Luteolibacter sp. LG18: one gene and its partner. Each later gene encodes a partner of the first gene's protein in a complex. Links are inferred from orthologs where the notes say so. Each region holds a gene or a part of one and is shown in the gene's direction. Other genes may lie near its edges.

Evidence for each region.
Region 2: the proteins of dinB (region 1) and dnaN are in contact, whole or in part, in a solved structure (PDB 1OK7), measured with the Escherichia coli proteins. The link is inferred for Luteolibacter sp. LG18 from one-to-one orthologs.

The regions. Positions count from the first base shown.
Region 1 is NZ_AP024600.1:5,641,317-5,647,877, reverse strand. The notes cover bases 4-2,931. They hold dinB (DNA polymerase IV), read left to right. Parts: upstream 4-905; coding sequence 906-1,958; downstream 1,959-2,931. Other genes in these bases: llg_RS22450 (tetratricopeptide repeat protein), read right to left, coding at 2,002-2,931; llg_RS22460 (peptidylprolyl isomerase), read right to left, coding at 212-859; plsY (glycerol-3-phosphate 1-O-acyltransferase PlsY), read right to left, coding at 4-90. In the rest of the region: more of plsY, read right to left, coding at 1-3; more of llg_RS22450, read right to left, coding at 2,932-4,464; llg_RS22445 (VWA domain-containing protein), read right to left, coding at 4,466-6,406; llg_RS22440 (VWA domain-containing protein), read right to left, coding at 6,408-6,561. UniProt on the Escherichia coli protein: Poorly processive, error-prone DNA polymerase involved in translesion repair and untargeted mutagenesis. Copies undamaged DNA at stalled replication forks, which arise in vivo from mismatched or misaligned primer ends.
Region 2 is NZ_AP024600.1:2,636,901-2,643,346, forward strand. Bases 2,333-5,145 are described here. They hold dnaN (DNA polymerase III subunit beta), read left to right. Parts: upstream 2,333-3,095; coding sequence 3,096-4,196; downstream 4,197-5,145. Other genes in these bases: dnaA (chromosomal replication initiator protein DnaA), read left to right, coding at 2,333-2,846; llg_RS11005 (hypothetical protein), read right to left, coding at 4,272-5,145. Also shown: llg_RS10990 (sodium:solute symporter), read left to right, coding at 1-1,127; more of dnaA, read left to right, coding at 1,449-2,332; more of llg_RS11005, read right to left, coding at 5,146-6,233; ATP-dependent zinc metalloprotease FtsH, read right to left, coding at 6,442-6,446. UniProt on the Escherichia coli protein: Confers DNA tethering and processivity to DNA polymerases and other proteins. Acts as a clamp, forming a ring around DNA (a reaction catalyzed by the clamp-loading complex) which diffuses in an ATP-independent manner freely and bidirectionally along dsDNA.

The DNA.
Region 1 (6,561 bases):
GATGTCGATGCCCTTCGCCTTCGCGATGAGCAGGCCGAAGGGCACGGAACCGAGGAGAAAGGCGATGAGCGGGCAGAGCCAGAGTTGCATCGGCGCCTTGGGTAATGGAAACCCGCCCCGCTGTCACCCCCATTAGCTGGCCTCCCCGGGAACGAAAAAGGCACGGGCCGCGCGGCCCGTGCCTTTTGGAATGCCTGCGCCGCTCGGGGGCTTATTCCGCCTTTGCGGATTCGATCACCACGTCCTCCACCGGTACATCCTGGGCCGGGATCCGCATCGCCTGGCCGGTAACCGGATGCTTCATCGAGATGTCGGCGGTGTGGGTCGGCACGGCCTTGATCTTGTCGACCACGTCCATGCCCTCCACGACCTTGCCGAAGACCGCGTAGCCGCCATTGGTCGGGTAATCGAGATCCGGATTGTCCTTCACGTTCACGAAGAACTGGCTGGTCGCGCTGTCGACGTCATTGGTGCGGGCCATGGCGATGGTGCCGCGCAGGTTTTTCAGGCCGTTTTGGCCCTCGTTCTTGATCGGCTTGTCGACGGCCTTTTCCAAGAGCCGGCCGGACTGCTGGGAGAAGCCGCCGCCTTGGATCATGAAGGTGGGGATCACGCGGTGGAAGACGGTGCCGTCGTAATGCTTCTTGTTCACGTAGCTCAGGAAGTTCTCCACCGTGATCGGGGCCTTTTCGCGGTTCAGTTCCACCACGAACTCGCCCTTGTTGGTCTTGAAGCGCACTTTTTCCACCTTCGCGGGGGCTTGCGGCTTGGCCTCGGCGGCTGGTTTGTCCTTGGCTTCCTCGGCGAACGAGCAAAGCGGAAGCAGGGCGAGCGCGAAAATGGCGGAACGTCGTTTCATCGTCTACATCCCTAGGTCAAACCCGCCGCCCGCGCAAGAGACCCTCATGCGGAAAATCATCCACATCGACATGGACTGCTTCTACGCCGCCATTGAGGTCCGGGAGAACCCGGCCTTGCGCGGTCGGCCGGTCGCGGTCGGGGGGAGCCGCCGCCGCGGGGTCCTCACCACCGCGAACTATGAGGCCCGGAAATTCGGCTGCCGCTCCGCCATGCCGGTGTTCAAGGCGCTGGAGCTCTGCCCCCAACTCGTGCTGGTGCCGGTCCGGTTCGACCTCTACCGGGCGGAAAGCGCCCGCATCCGCGCCATCTTCGGTCGTTTCACCGATGCCATCGAGCCGCTGTCGCTCGACGAGGCCTACCTCGACGTCTCCCACCTCCAGAGCGGCGGCGCGGCCATCGCCCGCGAAATCCGCGCCCAGATCCGCGAGGAAACCGGCCTCACCGCCTCCGCCGGGATCGGGCCGAACAAGATGGTCTCGAAGATCGCCAGCGATTGGAACAAGCCGGACGGCCAGTTCGAGGTGACGCCGGAAGAGGTCGATGCCTTCGTCGCAGCCCTGCCGGTTGGGCGGCTGTGGGGCGTGGGCAAGCGCGGCCGGGAAGAGCTGGCGGTGCTGGGCGTGGAAACCTGCGCCGACCTTCGGAAATTCGACCGTATCGAACTCGCCCGCCGGTTCGGCAAGTGGGGGCTGGAACTCTGGAACCTCTGCCGCGGCATCGACGACCGCGTGGTGCAGCCCGACCGCACCCGCAAGTCACTCGGTTCCGAGGAAACCTTCTCCGAGAACGTGCTCACCGCCCAGGCGGCGATTCCGCCGATGCGCGCGCTGCTCGAGGGGCTGAAGGAGGATCTCGCCCGCCACCACTCCGACCGGGTGGTGAAGAGCCTGGTGGTGAAACTGAAGTTCTCCGACTTCACCCGCACCACCGCCGAACGGGCTCATCCCCGGATCGACGAGGAGATCTTCGAGGAACTCCTCGCCGAGGCTTGGAAGCGGGGAGAGGGAAAGCCGGTTCGCCTGATCGGCGTCGCCCTCCGTTTCGAAGACCCGGACGCCACCGCCCAGATGGAGTTCTTCGGCGACTCTTCCGTTTAGAATTTTAGATTTAGGATTTTGAATTTCGTCCCGCAGGGCCGCTTCACGTGCTGCGGCTGTCGGCGTCCGGTTTGTGGAGCTTCGGCGGCTCGGGCTTCTTGTCCGGGATGATCTTCTCGACGTTCTCCACCGGGATCCAACCGTGGGTCTTGGTCGCGAAGCTCACGTAGAGCCAGTTTCCGCGATCCTTGACGATCTCACAGAGCGAGCCGGCGGGCGCGTCGATGATTTCCGACGAGGTCCGGGAGGCCTCGGAATGCAGGGTGGCCTTTTCGCCCACCACCACGGCCTGTCTTTCGACCGGCGCGAAGCGCGAGTCGTCCGGGTAGTAGTGCCATCCCAGTGCGCCGACCGCCGCCACCATCGGACCGAAAATCAGGGCCGCCACCGCGGGTACACGGGCCTTCGAGCCTGTCCGGGTGGCCAGGCACACCAGCAGGCCGAGCACGACCATCCACGCGCCGGTCCAGAGCGTGTTCCGCCAGGATTCGAGGCGGATTTTGGCCAGCGCGTACTGGTATTCCTTCCACTTCACGGTCACGGCTCCGTTCTTTCGCTCGATGAAGCGCAGGTTTTGCAGCGCTTCGGCGTGGGAAGAGTCCTTCTGGAGCGCCCGCCGGTAGTAGAGCGCGGCGTGGCCCGGGGCACCGAGCCGGTAGCAGGCATTGCCGATGTTGTAGAGGGTGTCGGCGGAAAGGCGGTCGAAAGGACCGGCGTCCAGCCACGTTTGGATCGCCTTCTCATACTCGGCGGAGTCGTAGGCGGAGACGGCGTTCGATTGGAGCTGCTGGTCCCCGGCGGCTTCCGAGCGGACGGGAAGGCCCATCCATGCCACGGCCAGCCACACCCAGGTCGCTTTCCGCAGCACCTTCAGGATCTCGCTGCGGCGGGAGCGATCGGTCTTGGCATCGCTGCCACGGGATTCCGCCCGGTAGCAGGTGGCATCGCGTTCCTCCAGGATCGCGTGCAGGGCCGGATTCTGGGTGGAGGCCTTGCCGAGCCACTGCTCGATGAAACGGCCCGCCAAGCGCAAGAATGCCGGGTGGTCGTTGGCCGGGGCGCGTTCGAGATCGCGAAGCGCCTGGCGGCGGGCCAGTTCGGCGGGATCCTTGCGCACCTTTGGCGCGATTCGCATCCAGAATGCCTTGATCATCAGGAGAAGGGCAGCCAGTCCGGCCACCGCATGGCCGGTCCAGGGCGGAAGCACGGTGGTGCCGGGCACTAGCACCTGCGCCGGTTGGAGCAGACCGAGGATGTCATTCATCTTCTCCACCGGCATGTCCAAGGCGGGCGGGGGAGCGAGCGCGGCCGCGGCGGGCGCTTTTTCCTTCAGCGAGGGCAGCAGCTTCAGCGGGATCGGCGGCGTTTCGATGGTCTTGTACTGTTCCAGTGCCGGATCGAAATAGACCAGTTGGAAGGCTGGCACCGCCGCCTTGTCGCCGAGCGGGCGCATGAACTGGCTGAAGGTGATGGTGCCGCTTTCCTGTCGGCGCTCGTCGCCACGCTGTCCGGCGGCCGCCTCGTAGATCTTCCAACCCTGGGAATCCTTCGGCTTCGGGGCCGCCATGCCGTCGAGATTGCCCCGGCCGCTCACCGTGACGTCCACCGAAAGCGGGTCGCCCTCGCGGAGTTCGGTTTGGGTGGTGCGGGAGGTCATGGTGAAGGAGCCGACCGCATTGGCGAAGCCATCCGGTGCGCCGGGCGGGAGTTTCTTGGCCTGGAGGTCGGATTTCGGGATCGCGAGGAAGACCTCGGTGTGGTCCCAGCGGCCGAAGAGGCCGGTTTCCTGGATGATGAGCCGGAGATTGGCCGGGCCGATGCTGACAGTGCCCGAGCGGGTGGCCGTCATCGAACTCGGATAGGAAATGGATTTGTAGGCGCGTCCGAGGACATTGATGTCACCGGCCATGTCGTTCGGCTCGAAGCGCCAGCACGCCACCCCGTCGCGTTCGAACTCGGGAATCCCCCAGTCCGCCACCGCTAGGTCGCGCGGCACGTAGAGCTTGATCTCCACCGGCACCGTTTCGCCTTCGTAGGGATTGCTTTTCAGCGGATGAAACGAGGCCGAGTAGCGGAACTTCTGCTGGCTCACCGTGGCTTCCGCCCACTTCAGGTCGTCCGGATTGAAGACCTCGAACTCGAGCGGCTGGGTGGTGACCGGGTTCCCGTTGAGCTGGAAGGTGACGGCCGGGATGACGTGGTGCCCCACCGCATAGGAAGACACCGAGTATTGGAAGACGTAGGCCATGCGGCGACCTGGCACCATTCGCTGTCCCGATCCCGCGGCTTCGATTTTGACGTCCGGCACCGTCGCGACCGCGGGTTTCGATTCGATGCGGGGCATTCCGTTCAAGATCGCGATCTCGAAAACGGCTGTCTCTCCGCGGGCGAGGAAACGGCTCGACATGGTGGCCTGCACCGCCGCTTGGGCGGCTGCCACCGACGTCAGGATCGCCAGCACCCCGAGGGCGCGTCCGGCGGTGCGGATGAAATCTGGAATCATCATGTCACCAGTCTTTTTCGGGAATTTGAAACTCTCTGCGGCCGGGAGCGAGCGGACCTTTCTGCATGTCCTCGTTCTCCTCCAGCAGGCGCTTGGCGCGCTCCTGTGGGGTCTCGCCCGGGCGATCCTTCTTGTCGCCCTTGCCTTTGCCCTTGTCCTGCTCCTTGTCGCCGTTCGGACCTTTGTCCTTCTGGTCCTTGTCGCCGTTCGGGCCCTTGTCGTCCTTTTCGCCGCCTTGGCCGTTTTCGTTCGGCTGGCCCTTGCCTTCGCCCTCGCCTTCCTGCTCCTGCGGCTGGCCTTGTCCCTGCCCTTGATCCTGGGGGATCTGCTGTTGGGATTCCTCGGACTGCTCCTTGAGCAGTTCCTCCAGCCGTTCCAGATAGCGCACCGTCAGGGCGCGGTTCTGGGAGGCATCCTTGTCGCCGGGGGACAACTTGAGCGCGGAGTTGAAATGGCGGACGGCGTCGGTCCAGTTGACGATCAGCGCGTTGAAGAACGTGAAGCTTTCGGTTTCGCCACCATCGGGCACTTCCTTCTCCGCCAGCTCTTTGAGCTTCGCTTTCACCAGGTCGTCGAAGGCCTTGGTGTCCTCCGGAGCCGGGTCCGGATAGGATTCGCCGCTGCCCAGCGATTGCCAACCGAGGTGGAAAAGAGAGGCTCCGGCTCCGAGGTGGGCGTTCCGTTCGACCGCCTTGTTGTCGGACATCAGCGCGCGGCTGTAAGCCTCCGCCGCCTTGCGGTATTCGCCCGCCTTGTAGGAAGCCTCCGCCTCGCCGAGGCGGTAGCGGGACGCGTCTTCCTCCCGCTTCGAGCCTTCCGCCAGATCGTGGAAATGCTGCCGGGCTTCATCGAAATGCCCGCCGGCGAGCGAGGCCGTCGCGTCCTGCGGGGTGGCGGCCCCGGAAGTCGAGATAGTGCCGGCCATGGTGGCGGCCACCGCCGTGCGTGCGGCGATCGGACGCCAGCGGGTGGCGGTCAGGATGGAGATGATCAGGGAGACGATCGCGATCCCGAGGGGCCATTGATAGAACTCGATCACGACCTTCTTTTCACGGCCTTGGAGCTCGAACTGGTCGATGCCCGCCAGCGCCGTTTCCGCCAAGGCGGGGATGTCCACGCCGGAGCCTGCGACGACGAAGCGGCCTTTCGTGCCGTCCGCAATCTGCTTGAGGATCTCGGGGTGCATCTGGCTCAGGACCGTGCGACCGCCGCGGTCGCGGAACTTGTCGTCGGGCATGCCGGTCTGTGGCACGTAGGCGCCGTTTTCGGTACCCACCCCCACGGTGAAGATGTAGACGCCCGCCTTCTCGGCTTCGGCCAGCACCGCGTCGAGCGAACCGTCGTGTTTCTCGCCATCGCTGATGAACACCAGCGCGTTGTTCTGCACGCCGGTTTTCTTGAGCGTTTCGATGGAAAACTTCAGTGCTCCCACCACGTCCGATCCGCCGGTGGGAATCCACGTTTCATCGAGTTGCTCCACCGTTTCCTTCACTGCGCCGTGGTCCACGGTGAGCGGGGCGAAGAGGTAGGGCTTGCCCGCGAAGCCGACGAGGCCCATTCGGTCGTTCGGCATCGCCTCCATCATCTCGTAGATGATCGCCTTGCCCTGCGAGAGGCGGTCCGGCTTCACGTCCGTGACCCGCATGCTGCGGGAGAGGTCCAGCGCAAAGAGGATGTTCCGGCCCTTCACCGTCTCGGACTTCGTGCCGGCATCCCCGCGTGGCTGGGCCAGCGAGACAACCAGGAGGGCGAGCGCCACCAGCAGGAACAGCAGCGACAGCCAGCGGCCGAAAACCGCCGTCTTCCGCAGCAAGGCGGGGCGCAGCCGGTTCGCCACGAACGCCTGCCAGCGTTGGCTCCGCAGCCGTGCGGTCAGCAGCGCCACGATCCCGAGCACCGGGATCAATGCGAGCAGGAACAGCCATTGGGGGTGGGCGAGGCTCATGTCAGGAGGAAAGCGGCGGGTTGAGGGCCAGGATCACTGCCGAGAGCAGCGCCAGCATGGTGGCCGCCCCGACAGCCCACGGGAACAACTCGGTATCATCGACCACGGTCAGCGACTTGGCCTCCGTTTTTTCGAGGCGGTCGATGGTCTTGAAG
Region 2 (6,446 bases), 3.0 Mb from region 1 along the record:
TCTGGCTCACCGCGGTCGCGCTCGTCTTCGTCACCCTCGCCACCGCCATCTACACGACCGTGGGCGGCATCCGCGCCGTGATCTGGACGGACGTGATCCAGATCATCGTGCTGGTGTGCGCGCTCGGTTTCTCGCTCACCTACCTGCTCGGCCACATCCCCGGCGGCTGGGACGGCGCCAAGGCGGTCCTCACCGGACCGAAGGACCTGGAGGTCTGGGACACCGGCCTGAAGGCGGGAGCCGGTTTCTGGGAAAACGTGAAGGGCGTGCTCGAGCAGGAATACACGCTGTGGGCCGCCTTCCTCGGCTCCACCTTCGTGACCATGGCCACCCACGGCACCGACCAGGACATGGTGCAGCGCATGCTCACCGCGAAGAACAAGCGCCAGAGCGCCGTGGCCACCATCCTCTCCGGCCTCGCCGACGTGCCGATCACCCTCGTCGTGCTCGGCATCGGCATCCTCCTCTACGTCTTCTATCAGCAGCATCCGGACCCGCTCATGCCGCTCAATGCGAAGGGCGAGGTCTCGCCTAACAAGGTCTTCCCGCACTTCGTTCTAACAGTGATGCCCGCGGGCCTGCGCGGCCTCGTCGTCGCCGGCGTGCTCGCCACCACCATGGGCTCGCTGAGCACCGCATTGAACTCGCTGGCGACGAGCTACGTGAAGGACTTCCACTTCCGCTGGTTCGGTGAACCGGCCGATGACAAGGGCAAGGTCCATGCGCTGCGCCTGGGCACCGTGATCTTCGCCGTGCTGCTCATTTCCGTGGCCCTCGCCACCGCATGGGTGAGCGCGCACAACCCGAACCTGCGCATCCTGCCGATCATCCTCGGCATCTTCGGCTACACCTACGGCTCGCTGTTAGGCGTGTTCATGACCGGCCTCTTCACGAAGACCCGCGGCAGCGATCAAGGCAACGTCATCGCCATGCTCGCGGGCTTCATCGTGGTGGCGTACTTGTCGGGTCTCGATACCGATGTCGCCGCGTTGTTTGGTGCGAAATCGGTTACGCGTCCCGCGTGGATGCCGGTCATCGAATTCCCGTGGCGCATCATGTTTGGAACCCTCGTCACATTCGCCGTTTCGGTCGCTTTCCGGACCCCGGAAAGGGCCTCAAAAATTTGAAACGGATTCGTCACGATTCATTCCGTTTGTTTCCAAGGGGATGCGTAAAATCCTGGGTTGGAGAGCTCTGGTGATAGTTCGGCGATGCGAAATAACGGGCCGGTCAAGTTCTAAAAAATTTTCGCCGTGGAACGCTTGTGGAAAGTGAAAAGCGGCATCCATCGGTTGGAGGGTCGTAAAATTTTTATCCAACAGGGCGCCGGATCAGGTCATGGTCTCCAAGCGCGGCGGTTGCCAGCCACGGGGTTGGAACCGGGCCGCGCGAAACAGTGAGACACCCGACACGACGACAACATGATGGCACAGGAGGCAGTGGAAACGATGCATGAAGGCGCAACCGAAACGTTCACGGAAAGCCACGATGGTGGAGCCTGGGACCTCATTTGCGGTGACCTGCAATCCATGGTCAGCCGCGATGCCTTCCAGCGTTGGTTCCGTGCCGCGCGCATGACGTCCTGCGAGGACGGTGTCGTCACCATCGGTGTCCCCGGTGAGATCCACCAGGTGTGGATCGAGACCAACTATCTCCCCGAGCTGACCTCCGCCGTCTGCGCCCGCATCGAGGGCGTGCACGAGGTCCGCGTGACCATCGGCACCGAAGAGGTCGCCCCGGCCGAAAAGGAAGCCGCCAGCGATGAGCCGGCCGCCACCTACACCCGCCCGGACGAGCCCGGCGCGTTCGAGAAGCGCATCAAGGCCGCCGGCCTGAATCCGAACTACACCTTCGAGCGCTTCGTCGTCGGCAACAACAGCCAGTTCGCCCACGCCGCCTGCGAGGCCGTGGCGAAGCGCACCGGCGTCGGCTACAACCCGCTCTTCATCCACGGCGGCCCGGGCCTCGGCAAGACCCACCTGATGCAGTCCATCGGCCAGGAGTGGCTGCGCCGCTACCCGTCCTCACGCGTCGTCTATCTCACCTGCGAGAAGTTCACCAACGAGTTCATCGACGCCGTCCGCCGTGGCGACATCGAGAAGTTCCGCCGCCGCTACCGCAGTGCGGACGTGATGCTCATCGACGACGTCCAGTTCCTCGCCGGCAAGGAGCGCTCCCAGGAGGAGTTCTTCCACACCTTCAACACCCTGCTCGATGGCCGCCAGCAGGTCGTCCTGACCTGCGACCGCCCGGCCTGCGAGATCAAGAACCTCGAGCCGCGCCTCGTCTCCCGCTTCGAGTGCGGCCTCGCCGTCGAGCTCCAGCCGCCGCAGATGGAGACCCGCATGGCCATCCTCCGGAAGAAGTCCGAGGAGTGGAAGGTGAAGGTCGATGGCTCGATCCTCCGCTTCCTGGCCGAGCGCATCGGCACCAACGTCCGCCGCCTGGAAGGCGCGCTCATGCGCGTCGCCACCTTCGCCTCCCTCGCCGGGGAAAGCGTCAGCGTGGACAAGGTCGAGCACCTGCTCCGCGACCTGCTCCGCGAGGAGGCCAGCCGCCAGATCAGCATCGATTCCATCCAGAAGGCCGTGGCCGAGCACTTCGACGTGCGCCTCGCGGACATGACCAGCCGCCGCCGCCCCGCCAGCATCGCGCTGCCCCGCCAGGTGGCCATGTATCTGAGCCGGAACCTCACCAAGGGCTCCCTGATGGAAATCGGCGAGGCCTTCGGCGGCCGCGACCACGGCACTGTCATCCACGCCTGCAAGAAGATCAACGACCGCATCGGCAAGGAACCGGGCATGCGCGAGACCATCGCCCGCATCGAATCCCAGCTCCGGCGCTGAAGCCGGCCGGAAACCCGGTTCGGAGGCCTCCGGTGGAAATCACAAAAATTTCCGCCGGGCGCGCGGTTTCCGGGGCTCCTTTCCGCCCCGGCGGCGCTGGAACCCTGATCCTGCAATCCCTTAAAATTTTGTGAATTCCGGAGCAGGTCCGGGAGCGATCTCCAACAGGTCCGAATCGCTCACAGAAGTCTTGCAAACGGATGGCGAAATCGGAAACGTGTCCCCCAACACGCCCGGTTTCTCCCGATCATGAAGTTCCGAATTTCCAAGGAAGCGTTCCTCGACGGCCTGCAGAAGGTTCAGCACGTCGTCAGCACGCGCACCACGCTGCCGATCCTTTCGAACGTTCTGCTGGTCGCCAGCAACGGTCGCCTGCAGTTCACCACCACGGACCTCGATGTCGGCATCACCGGCTCGGTGGAAGCCCAGATCGAGCGGGACGGTGCCACCACCCTCCCGGCCAAGCGCCTGGTGAACATCGTCCGCGAGCTCCCGGCCAGCGAGGTCGAGGTCTCCGTGGACGCCAAGAACGTGGCCTCCATCCAGAGCGGCCCGTCCTTCTTCAAGATCATCGGCCTCAGCCAGGATGAGTTCCCGCCGCTGCCGGACTTCGGCGGTGCCAAGGAATTCCGCATCCCGCAGATCGTCCTGCGCGACGGACTTCGCAAGACCTCCTACGCGATCTCGACCGACGAGACCCGCTACGTGCTCAACGGCATCTTCACCTCCTTCCGCGAGGGCAAGCTCACGCTCGTCGCCACCGACGGCCGCCGCCTCGCGATGATGGAGAACGACCTCGAGTTCCCCGCTTCCCACGAAACCGACGTCATCATCCCGACCAAGGCCGTGCAGGAACTCCAGCGCCTCCTCGGCGATGCCGGCGACGTGCTCGTCCGCCTCAGCGAGAGCCAGATCTCTTTCATCGTCGGTGAGAGCCTGCTGGTCAGCAAGCTGATCGAGGGCAACTACCCGAACTACCGCCAGGTGATCCCGGGCGACTCCACCGAGCGCGTGCCGCTCAACCGCGAGGCGATGCTCGAAACCGTCCGCCGTGTTTCGCTGCTGTCCTCGGACAAGTCGAACTCCGTGAAGCTCGTCTTCGGCGAGAATCAGATCGAGGTCACCGCGAACTCGCCGGACGTCGGTGAAGCCCGCGAGTCCATGGACGTCGCCTACACCGGCAAGGCCATGCAGATCGCCTTCAACCCGGACTTCCTCAAGGCCCCGCTCCAGAATCTCGACGCGGAAACCGTCTACCTCGACCTCATCGACGAGATGAGCCCGGGCGTGATCCGCATCGACGGCAGCTTCCTCTACGTGCTCATGCCGATGCGCGTCACCGGAGGCTGATCCCCGGCCCATCGAACTTCAGCGAAAAGCCCGGTCCACGCGAGTGGCCCGGGCTTTTTGTCGGGGCTGTCCTTGTTAGAACGTCACCTCGTGGGCCTGCCCCTGTGGCTTGCGGCCTTGGTAGATCGTCTTGCCCGCCGTGTCGGTGGCGGTCACCTCGATGTCCTGTCCCTGGCGGCGGACCGTCAGGTTCCACAGTCTCCCGGACGAACGGACCTTTTCCAGTGATGCCTGTGGCCACGCCGCCGGGAGCTGCGGGGTGATGAGGCACTTGTTCAGCCCGGTCGGGCGGATGCCCAGCACCCCCTCGGTGAAGATCCGGCAGTAGAGCGCGGACTCGGCGGCGAGGTGACTCTGCCCGGCCTCCGGCCAGGCCTCGATCGGGTAGGGGGCATGCGGTCCGAGCAGCCGCTGGCGCGTGTAGCGGGTCAGGTAGTCCAGTCCGCGGGCGGTGTCCCCGGCGATGAACGCGCCGCGGAGTCCGTACAACGTACTGCGGTCCCAGTAGGTTTTCGTGCCCGCTTGGGTCAGGAGGCCGTCCTGCGTCCACAGGCGGTCGGAAAACAGGGCCTTCAGCGTGCCTTCCCGCCGCTCCGTGATGCCGCACACCAGCGGCACGCAGATCCACGAGCGCAGTACGTCGTTGCCATCGTAGTAGCGGTAGGTCTCGTAGCCTTCGACGGTCGCGCCGAAATAGCGGTTGGTCGCTTCCTTCAGGGCCGCGGCTTGCTTCACGTACGTCGTGGCCATTTCCGCCGGTTTCCCGAGATCGCGGGCGAGCGCCGCCGAGGAGAGCAGGGCGTCGTGATAGAGGGAGGCGGTGCACAGGTTGGCCTTGCCGGCGGGGAAGCGTCCTTCGAGCTCGTCGCTATCGGATTTCGGCACGCCTTGCTCGTTGAGCTGGCGGCGGGTGTATTCCAGGCACCACTCGATCAGCGGCCACACCTCCTTCGCCTGCTCGGGATCGCCGCAGGCCAGTGCCCAGCGGGCCGCGCCGTAGGCGGTCATCGCGGCGTCACCCCGGTCGCCCGCGCCGTCCCAGATGTCCCGCCCTTCCGCGATGATCGACGATGGGAGCCGCTTGTAATCCGGATTGAGGAACTTCGCGTAGAGGGCGAAGCAGTTGCGCGCGCTCTCCCGGGCGGAGGGATCATCGAGGAACGCGAAGAACGGGTTCGCATACTCGTTCTGATCGTTGCACCACAGCGCCGCCAGGAACTTGTTGCGTCCGCCCGGGCCGTGCATCAAGCCGCCGCGGGTGGCGTAGATGCTCTCGGTGGTCCGGTACTTGGCCTGCCGGAACATTTCATCGAGCGCCGGATCCGGGGTCTTCAGGATCATCAACCCTGCCAAGCGATCCCGCATCGATTCGCGGGCCGCCTTCTCCGCGAACACATCCGGAAACGGGAATGGCTCGCCGTCCTTCACCGCGGTGATGCACAGCCCGCCACGCGCGGTCTCCCCGGGTGCCAGCAAGGTGGTGCCGGCCCCGATCCACTGGCGTTTTACCTGATAGACGCCCCACTTGCCCTTCTTGCCATCGGTGGCGGTCTGCTCGCTCCAGTTCGGCTGGGTCAGGGTGACCGCCTTGGCGGAGCGGTTCGTCCACTCGTAGGTCTCGATCATCGAGGGTTGCTCGTTCGACGCGAAAAGGGTGCGGCTGAGCTCCAGCGGTCCCTGCCTGCCGTGGAAGGTCACGATGCCGTCGATCGAAACGCGGTCGATCACCGCGGTCGGGGCCGGTGCACCGTCGAGAGTGATGGTCGGCTCCTTCCCGGTGCCCAGGTCCACCTGCAGGGCGGCGTGGGTGTTGTCGGGCAGCGTCCGGAGCATCGGCCAGCGCACGCTGCGCGTGAGTTTCAGGTGTCCTGTGGCATCGAGGTCCCAGTTGGTGATCGCGTCCACGGCCTTGCCGCTTTGCTCGATGTGGTCGCCGAACGGAAGGTGGCCCGGCTGTACTTCCCAAACGAGGCCGCCCTTCGGCGAGAGGGTCCATTGGGGAGCCGCCCGCGCGGTGGAAAGCGTGAGCAGGGTCATGGCAAAGAGGTGGTGGGGCCGGGGCATGATGCGGGTCGTATTCGGGGAATCAAAGCGGACCGCGGCACGGGAGGGAAACCCACACATCCGGGTGTGTCTCCTAGCCGATCGGGTCCGAGTCCGTCACTGGATACGTCCCGGCAACGCCGGACCCTCGCACAAAAAAGCGGCCGAGGGGATGCCTCGGCCGCTTGGGGTGATTCTGGTTTCAGG